DNA from 4 places in the Streptomyces sp. Y20 genome. Region 2 is predicted to be linked to each of the others. Evidence: riboswitches for the same ligand, from Rfam matches in the RefSeq annotation. Region 2 holds a riboswitch; each other region holds the start of a gene.
What was found. Region 2 has a riboswitch for cyclic di-AMP ahead of ACGFT1_RS12860 (C40 family peptidase). Riboswitches for the same ligand answer to the same signal wherever they lie in the genome.
Positions count from the first base shown of each region.

Region 1: it holds a riboswitch for cyclic di-AMP, as region 2 does, so the genes downstream of both, ACGFT1_RS11305 (M23 family metallopeptidase) here and ACGFT1_RS12860 (C40 family peptidase) in region 2, are expected to answer to the same signal.
Region 3: it holds a riboswitch for cyclic di-AMP, as region 2 does, so the genes downstream of both, ACGFT1_RS21315 (transglycosylase family protein) here and ACGFT1_RS12860 (C40 family peptidase) in region 2, are expected to answer to the same signal.
Region 4: it holds a riboswitch for cyclic di-AMP, as region 2 does, so the genes downstream of both, ACGFT1_RS32060 (C40 family peptidase) here and ACGFT1_RS12860 (C40 family peptidase) in region 2, are expected to answer to the same signal.

Region 1 covers NZ_JBIDDP010000003.1:648,095-650,286, reverse strand. The annotation lists gene ACGFT1_RS11305 (M23 family metallopeptidase) at 1-879, opposite strand, end outside; cyclic di-AMP (ydaO/yuaA leader) riboswitch at 889-1,056, opposite strand; tRNA gene ACGFT1_RS11300 (tRNA-Met) at 1,354-1,427, shown strand; gene ACGFT1_RS11295 (dihydrofolate reductase family protein) at 1,471-2,192, opposite strand, start outside.
Region 2 covers NZ_JBIDDP010000004.1:326,285-328,476, reverse strand. The annotation lists gene ACGFT1_RS12860 (C40 family peptidase) at 1-825, opposite strand, end outside; cyclic di-AMP (ydaO/yuaA leader) riboswitch at 834-1,001, opposite strand; gene pcrA (DNA helicase PcrA) at 1,242-2,192, shown strand, end outside.
Region 3 covers NZ_JBIDDP010000008.1:82,741-84,932, forward strand. The annotation lists gene ACGFT1_RS21315 (transglycosylase family protein) at 180-917, opposite strand; cyclic di-AMP (ydaO/yuaA leader) riboswitch at 922-1,101, opposite strand; gene ACGFT1_RS21320 (transglycosylase family protein) at 1,284-2,192, opposite strand, start outside.
Region 4 covers NZ_JBIDDP010000017.1:117,521-119,712, reverse strand. The annotation lists gene ACGFT1_RS32065 (hypothetical protein) at 1-242, shown strand, start outside; cyclic di-AMP (ydaO/yuaA leader) riboswitch at 682-815, shown strand; gene ACGFT1_RS32060 (C40 family peptidase) at 818-1,291, shown strand; gene ACGFT1_RS32055 (ATP-binding protein) at 1,455-1,913, opposite strand; gene ACGFT1_RS32050 (helix-turn-helix domain-containing protein) at 2,128-2,192, shown strand, end outside.

The DNA of each region.
Region 1 (2,192 bases), on a different contig from region 2:
CCACAGCTCGGTGCCGTCGTCGAGGGTGAGGATCGTGCGGTAGCCGTAGGAGCCGGCCCAGCCCGCCTCGGTGATCGTGCCGCCGTGGATGGCCTTGATGAGGGTGCCGGTGGGGGCGGCGAAGTCCAGGCCGGTGTGGTGGCCGGAGGACCACATCGAGCCGGCCTGGCCGAACGTCGAGGTGATCGTGTACGAGGAGGTGGGCAGCGTGTACTGACCGGCCAGCTTCGCCAGCTCGGCCTGCCGCTCCTCCTCGGCCGCCTTCGCGGCCTTCTGGTCCGCCTCCTTCGCGGCGGCGGCCTCCGCCGCGCCCTTGGCCTCGGCCGCCTTCGCGGCGGCCTCCTTCTCGGCCTGGGCGGCGGCGTCCGCGCTCTGCTTCTCGGCGGCGGCGAGGGCGACGGCCGTGGCCTTGTTGTCGGCCTGCCCCTGCTGCTGCTCGGCCTGGGCCATGATCCGGCTGCGCAGGGCCTCGCCCGCGCCGGCGCCCTGCTGGTCGTCGGCGGAGGCCGCGCCGACGCTGCTGAGCGCGGTCGTGGCGGTCTGCGGGGCCTCGGTGGCGGTGTCGCCGAAGAAGGAGCCGACGGAGGGCAGGTCCGGCAGGGAGATGGAGACCGGCGGCTTACCGGTGTTGGCGCTGGCCATGCCGCCCGCTCCGACCGCGGCCATCACGCCGACACCGAGGACGGTGGAGCTGCGGGCGAAGCCGCCGCGCTGCTTGGCGACCCGGTGCCGGCCGCGGACCGGGGCGACGGAGTCCTCGGTGGGGTTCCACTCCTCCCAGGGGCCCTCGCCGGCTCGGTAGGCGTCGTAGCCGAAGGTCTCGGTCTCGCGCTGAGCCGGCACGAACGGGGTCTCGGGGGCAGGCCGGTTGGACGCCACGCGGGCGCGCTCCTTTCCTTCCGCCGCCTACCGGGTTAGCTGACGGGTTCGGAGCGGGAAGGTCTCCTACGCGCGTATACCGGTCGTGGACCGTGTGAGCTCCACGTCGGCGTTCGCGAGATTCACCCCAGGGTGGTGGTTCCCCGGTTCCCTTGCGGGATTCGGCGCGTGCGCGCGGAGCCGTCGCTGGTGACGGCTGGGACGACCGCGCTGCGTTATCGAACGTTAATAGACCCGCCAGTCACTTTCCAAGCCGTTCGTCTAGATCATTACCGTTCAAACCTGGGGATTTACCGGTCATGGCGTCTGCAATGAGGGCGAGTTGGCCGACGTACAGGAGTCACTCGCGGCTTTGATGGTGACTCGGCCGCTATCGCACAGCGCCCGCCCGGTCACGGTCCGTCACTATCACCGGGGGCCGCGGAACCGATGTGCGTCGCACCCCGTGGATGGCGTACAGTAGAGACACAACGACGCGGGGTGGAGCAGCTCGGTAGCTCGCTGGGCTCATAACCCAGAGGTCGCAGGTTCAAATCCTGTCCCCGCTACGGAAACTCAGGGCCGGAATCCATTGGATTCCGGCCCTGAGTGCTATCCGGCGAGCAGGTGCCCGTTCGGCGCCTTGGCGAGGGACTCCAGCTCCGGCAGTACGACTACCCGGGCGCCCGCGCCGGTCAGCACACCCGAGCCGTCGGCCGCCGCGACGAACGTGTCGGGCTCCCGCCACGCCGTGACCACCCTGCGCACCCCGGACCGCAGGATCAGCTCGGCGCAGGGGGCGGGCCGGGAGGCGCGGCGGGCGCAGGGTTCCAGGCTGCTGTAGACCGTGGCGCCGGGCAGGCGCGGATCGGCCGGGTCGGTCTTCGCGAGGGCCGCCTCCTCCGCGTGGACCATCGGGTCGGCGCCCTCGCGGGAGTGGCCGCGGGCCAGCTCCGTACCGTCCGCGGCGACCACGACCGCGCCGACACTGAACGCCGTCCGGGAGGGCGGGCACAGGGCGGCGAGTTCGCAGGCGGTGCGCAGCCAGTGGCGGTCGGCCGGATTGGGGACCGGGCCGGCGCCGGGGGCCGTGGGCTCGTAGCGCATGAGGACGACGTCCTCGATGCGGCGGGTCTCGGTCAGGCGCAGGCGTCCGCCCTGGTAGGCGCCGGGACCGAACAGGCGCGGGGCCGCGGGGTCGCCGACGAGGCGCGGGGCGAGGACCAGCTGGAGTTCGTCGGCGAGGTCCTGCTGGAGCAGCTGGGTGTGGACCTGGCCGCCGCCCTCGACCATCAGTCGCTCGACGCCCCGCACGTCGTGCAGATGCTCCAGCA
Region 2 (2,192 bases):
GGCGGCCTGGGTCAGGCCCGAGCAGTCGTAGGAACCGGGGCCGGCGGCACCCCACACGCAGGGCTTGCCGAGCTGGGCCCGGGCGAAGGCCACGGCCTTCCCGGCCTTGGCCGCGTCGGTGCCGGACGGCGCGGACCCCTGGGCGGTCCGCTGTGCGAGCAGCACGCGCGCGTGGGCGAGCTTCCTCTGAACGGCGGTCTTCACCGCCTTAGGGTCCCGCGCATCCCGAGCCGCGACCTCCGGGCGGCTGTCCCCGGGCGGCATCCCCCGGCCCGGTACGACCGCGTCCCTGACCGGTGGAGCCGGTGCCGCCGGTGCGAGTGTGGTGACGTCGCCTCCGGTGGGCGGCGCTACGACGCCCCCACTCCACCGGGGTGCCGCGGCGTTCCGGTCCGCCGCCGCTGCCGCGGTGCCGACTCTCCCCCCGGGCGCCACCACGGCGGCCCCGCCCCGCATGGGCGGCAGGACTGCCGTGTCCAGGGTGGGGGCGGTGCCGCGGGGGCCCGGGACGGCACGGGCCCGGGCCGCGCGCCGGGCTACCTCGTCACGGAGCCGCTGGAGGCTGTCGGCCTGCCTCCGTGGGGCGCCGGCCGGTTCCTCGGCCGCTGCGGCCGTCCCGCCGGTCGCGGAGTCCGCCCGGCGGTAGAGGTCGTCGATCTTCCGCTCGACCTCCTCCGGGCTCGGCCTGCCGTGACCGGCCTCGGGAGTGGCCTCCGCGGTCTGGGAGAGCACGGCGAGGGAGGTGAGGGCGGCGGTGGCGAGAGCGGGGGTGCGGACGCCCGCTCCGGGGGTTCCGCCGGGGCGCGGCTTGCGGTGCGACGCCAAGGGAGGCGACTCCTTCCTAGCTGCCGCCTACCGGGTTAGCTGTCGGGTTCGGGCGGATGGAAGGGTTGCCCTACGGCGTCGTCCCGGGCGGGAGTCGGCCGATTCACCCCGGGATTCGGTGGGTCCCCGGCTCCGGGCGCCGCACAGGGGCGCGCCGGACTCGGCGGAGGCCGCGCGGCCCGGCGACGTTCGCCGGAGGGGGGTCGTGCGGCCTGACGGCAACCTAGCCAACTCGTGTGGCTTCTGTGAAGGTTGGTGCGCGGTATGTCCGATACATTTCCGTGACCTCCGGGCGGGTTCACGCGCACGTGACCAGGCGCTTCCGGTGCGTGAGGGGTCTCGGGGCGCCAAGTGGCGATGATCGACTCGCGGGACGGTGACCGGTTGTCGGTGGGGCACCCTAGACTCGGAGAGCGATGAGCAGCCTCTTTGACGACAGCTTCCTGGCGGACCTCCAGCCCCCGCGTGGGCACGACGAGGAGCTCCCGCCGCCGCCCGAGCACGACCACGCTCCGGAGCCGCTTCCGGACGATCTGTTCGGCGGGAAGTTCGACGTGCCGCCGGACCGGGACTCCCACTACCGCGACGGCGCCCCGCGCCCCGTGATCGACGCGGCGGCGCTCCTGGAGGGGCTGAACGAGAACCAGCGCGCCGCGGTCGTGCACGCCGGCTCCCCGCTGCTCATCGTCGCCGGCGCCGGTTCCGGCAAGACCCGTGTGCTCACCCACCGCATCGCCCACCTGCTCGCCGAGCGCAGCGTCCACCCGGGTCAGATCCTCGCGATCACCTTCACCAACAAGGCCGCCGGCGAGATGAAGGAGCGCGTCGAGCAGCTCGTCGGCCCGCGCGCCAACGCGATGTGGGTGATGACCTTCCACAGCGCGTGTGTGCGCATCCTGCGCCGCGAGTCGAAGAAGCTCGGTTTCACCTCGTCGTTCTCGATCTACGACGCGGCCGACAGCAAGCGCCTGATGGCCCTGGTCTGCCGTGATCTGGAACTCGATCCCAAGCGCTACCCGCCCAAGTCCTTCAGCGCCAAGATCAGCAATCTGAAGAACGAGCTGATCGACGAGGAGGACTTCGCCGCCCAGGCCGCCGACGGTTTCGAGAAGACCCTCGCTCAGGCGTACGCGCTCTACCAGTCGCGGCTGCGTGAGGCCAACGCCCTCGACTTCGACGACCTGATCATGACGACGGTCAACCTGCTGCGCGCCTTCCCGGACGTCGCCGACCACTACCGCCGCCGCTTCCGGCACGTCCTGGTCGACGAGTACCAGGACACCAACCACGCCCAGTACGCCTTGGTGCGCGAGCTGGTCGGGACGGGCGAGCGTGCCGCCGAGGACGTCGACGTACCGCCCGGGGAC
Region 3 (2,192 bases), on a different contig from region 2:
GCTCCGGCGAAAAGAGGCCGGCACGGAGGAGAAGGTCGGCGGGCAGAAAAAAGCCCCGCCTCGGTGCGTACGGGGGAACACGCACCGGGGCGGGGAGCCCGCGGGGACGGGGGCCCCTCACGGGCCCAGGTATGCGGGCCGGGCGTGAGGGGGCTGTGGCTCCGCACGGAGCCGGGGGGTCACTTCAGGTGCAGCTGCTGGCCCGGGTAGATGAGGTTGGCGTCCTGGACGATGTCCTTGTTCAGCTCGAACAGCTTCGCCCAGCCGCCCCGCACGTGCTGCGCGGTGGCGATGGAGCTGAGGGTGTCGCCGGTGACGACCTTGTACTCGCCGTCGCCCTTCTTGACCGTCTTGCCGGTCGGGGTGGTGACGGTCTTGCTCTTGTTCTGGCTCTGGCTCGGGGCCTGGCTCGGGGCCTGGCTCGGGGTCTGGCTCGCGGACGCGGCCGGGCGCTCGGCGGAGCGGGACGCGGTCTGCTGGTCGGTGGAGCGGGTGGTGGTGCCGGCCGAGTCCGAGGTGGTGCTCGGGGCGGAGCCACTGGAGGACGCGCCCGACAGGCCCGTGCCGCAGACCGGCCAGGCGCCCTTGCCCTGCGCGGCCAGGACCTTCTCGGCGACGGCGATCTGCTGCGCCTTGCCGGCCTGGTCGGCGGTGGCGGCGTACTGCGTGCCGCCGTACGCGGCCCAGGTGGAGGCGGAGAACTGAAGGCCGCCGTAGTAGCCGTTGCCGGTGTTGATGGCCCAGTTGCCGCCGGACTCGCACTGGGCGACGGCGTCCCACTCGGAGGTGGTGGCGGCGGAGGCGGTGCCGGTCGCCATCAGCGGGGCGGCGACGGCGGCGCCGGTGACACCGGCGAGCGTGATGGCACGAACGGCCTTGGACGGACGACGGTGCTTGCCCTTGGCGGAAAACAGCATGAATCTATCCCCTCACCGACGCCTGCGAGGTGAGCTGTCGGGTTCGGGCCGGTTGAGTTGCCCGGCCGTACCTCTCGCTGTCACGCGAGGTACGGCTTCACCCCCAGCCGGTGCCAGCCTCTTCGACTGCTGGTCCCGGCACTTACCTTGGGTCCCCCGCTCCTGCCTGCGGCGCTTGACGCGACGACTGTTCCCGGGCAACCGCTGGCAGGATTCGGCGTTGCGACTGCCGGGGCTCGTGGTGACGAGCGATCTCGACCGTAGACACGTGATCGCCGGAATTTCAAAGACGATCAGGGCTTCTGAGACTCATCCCACACTTTCGCCAAAACGGACATCAAGCGCTAAATGAGGCGTCAACTCTCGCTATTCCGCGTCCGTTTCATCCCCGACTTCTAGGGTCTGACCGGCACTGATGTGGTTCGGGTCGGTGCCGATGGCCTTCTTGTTGCCGGCGTAGAGCGCGCGCCATCCGCCGTCGACGTCAAGGGAGTCGGCGATGGAGGCCAGGGTGTCGCCCTCGTGGACGATGTAGGAGTCCGGCTCCCGGGAGGCGTGCCGGCCGGCCAGTGCGGGGCTTTGACCGTTTGTCACGGTTTCATCCGCACTCGCGCCGCGGTGGCGCCCGCCGGCGTCCAGGCTGCCGGTGTCGACCAGGCTCCAAGAACCGGCGGCCTGCTGGGGATTGTCCGATTTACCGGCATCGGGGGTCGCCGTGGCCGGGCTGCCGCCACCCTGCGGGGTCCCGGCGTCCGACGGAGTGGACTTGTCGGACTTGGGAGTCCTCGTCCCGGCGGCCTTGCCGGCGTCCTTGCCCGGCTTCGCGGCCGGCGTGGTGGCCGGGCCCGAGGAGGACCCGGCGCCGGTGCCGGAACCGGCGTCCGAGCCGGCACCGGTGGAGGACGGCGAATCAGGCGAGCCGGACGTGCCGGAGGTATCGGAAGTACCGGAACTGCCGGATGTACCGGTCGATCCCGGCGAGCCGGTGGAGTCCGAGGTGCCGGTCGAACCCCCGGCGTCACCGGTGCCGCCGGTGTCACCGGAACCGCCGACGCCGGTGTCGACGTCCACGGAGCCCGAGTTCGAGGTCAGCCCGGACAGCAGGGCGCAGGTGGCCCACGGAGTGGTGCCCTTGGCGGCGAGGATCTTCTCGGCGACGGCGATCTGCTGGGAGCGGCTGGCCTGGTCGGCGCTGGCCGCGTACTGGCTGCCGCCGTACTTGGCCCAGTCGTCCTGCGAGATCTGGAGGCCGCCGAAATACCCGTTGCCGGTGTC
Region 4 (2,192 bases), on a different contig from region 2:
ATCTGGAGGCGGCCGACCTGCTGGGTCGCGTCAATCCGGCCCGGGACGGGGACACGTACCGCGGGCTGCGCGCGGCGCAGGCCCTGGTACGCAAGGCGGCAGAGCTGCGGGACGCGCTCGAGGTGATGCACCGGCGGGGCGAGACGGAGCTGCACGGGGGCACGCTGGCACGGGCGTTGCGCGTCTTGGACGGCGAGCGCCGTACCGCTCGGGTCGCGCTTCCGCCCGACACCGTCGACTGAGGCGGACACCCGGCCGGCCGGCTGCGGGCCCCGTATCGACGCCTGCCGTTCGCACCGGACTCGAAACGGCCCGAACGAGGTACGCCCGTCCGATGGATATCCGGAATGATTTTCAGGCTTCCCGACTTGTGCGGCATATGGGTCGGGTATGCGTCCGCGAGTGTTTAGCCCCAGGTCCGGGGCTACGCACGGGTCCTGACGATGTCTCGAACACAGCCATGTCCACCCGAACGGGCGAGTGGTGAGTAACACCACAAAGCCCCGATTCCGTTGGGATTTTACGACAGTTGTAGGTCAAGATCCCTGACTGACGACAAGACCCCGCCACCGCGGCGGGGCGATCCGGGCGGACGCCGAGTCCTGCCGCCGCCTGGATGACCGGTCGACAGGAGTGGATCGGCAGGAGTGGAGGACCCAGGCAAGACGGGTCGCCGGAACACATGTTCGTCCGCTGGACGCGGACGGGCGGGGTTCCGAGCCTCCCTTGGGGTGAAGCCGTGGCGACACGGCCGGGCAACTTCGCCAGCCCGAATCCGACAGGTCATCCTTCACAGGCGGCTGACGAAGGGTTGCGCATGACTGCGCTCAATCGTGTCCCGTCACTGATGGCCAGGGCCGGCACGGCCTCTGCCCTCACCCTCGCCGCCGTCGGCGGCTCGATCGCCGTGCCCGGCCTCGCCACCGGCGCGTCCGCCGCGACGATGGCGACGAAGGCACTCAACGTCGCGGCCTCCAAGAAGGGTGCGCCGTACCAGTGGGGTGCCACAGGTCCGCGCAGGTTCGACTGCTCGGGGCTGACCTTCTACTCCTTCAAGAAGGTGGGCAAGAAGCTGCCGCGCACCGCCGCGCAGCAGTACAACAAGACCCACCACATCTCCGCCCGCAGCCGCAGGGCCGGTGACCTGGTGTTCTTCCACTCGGGTTCCAGCGTCTACCACGTGGGTATCTACGCGGGCCACGGGAAGATCTGGCACGCCCCGAGGACCGGTGACGTGGTGAGGCTCCAGAAGATCTGGACCAGGAGCGTCTGGTACGGCCGGGTCAGCTGACCGGCCGCGGAACGGGAGCGCCCGGCCCCGGCCCGCTGAACGGCCGGCTCCGGGCACCGGGCCCGCTTCGAGCGCCATAGCGCCGCCCCGGTGCCCGCCCGCCGGCACGGGCGGCCCGGGGCCGGCACGTCCTCCGGCGCAACCGGCCGGGCGGGCGTGCCGCTCAGGGCTCCTGCGGCACGCCTGCCGGTAACGCGGCGGCCGGGAGCGTCCAGGGGAGTTCGATACACACCGTTTTGCCACCCTCACGGGTGGGACGGACGCGGAGCCTGCCGCCGTGCTCCGCGGTGAGCCAGCGGATGATGACCATGCCGCGGCCGTTGTCCTGCTGCACGGCGGCGGGCAGTCTCTTCGGGAAGCGGGGATGACTGTCCGTCACGCCGATGCGCAGGTGTTCGTCACGGTCCAGTGCGATGTCGACCGTGAAGGTGGGTGACTGGCCGAAGGTGTGCTGCACGGCGTTGGTGGCCAGCTCCGAGACGATCAGCCGCACGGTGTCGGCCGTTTCGGTGTCCGGCGGCAGGCCCCACTCCGCGAGGGTGCCCACGACGTAGGAGCGGGCGGCGGAGACCGAGGCGGGATCGCTCGGCAGAGTGACGGATGCTTCCAGATGGTCTGCCATGGCGACGTCGTCCCTTTCCCGCGGGACCGCGGTCCGACATACAGCGAATGCTTCGAGTACGGTCCCGGAACTGGTGCTTGTTCGCCAGACTGCCATCAACGGGTCGGTCAGGGGGAGCGATCCACCGGGATATGCATATATCTGTCGCTCGAAGCGGTGAACTCTGCGCTGCGAAACCGTATGTGGGCGGCCCGGAAGGAGTAAGGAGGAGCCCATGCAGAACGGTCCGGCAGTGCGCCGTCGGAAACTGGGCGCCGAACTGCGCAGGCTGCGTACCGG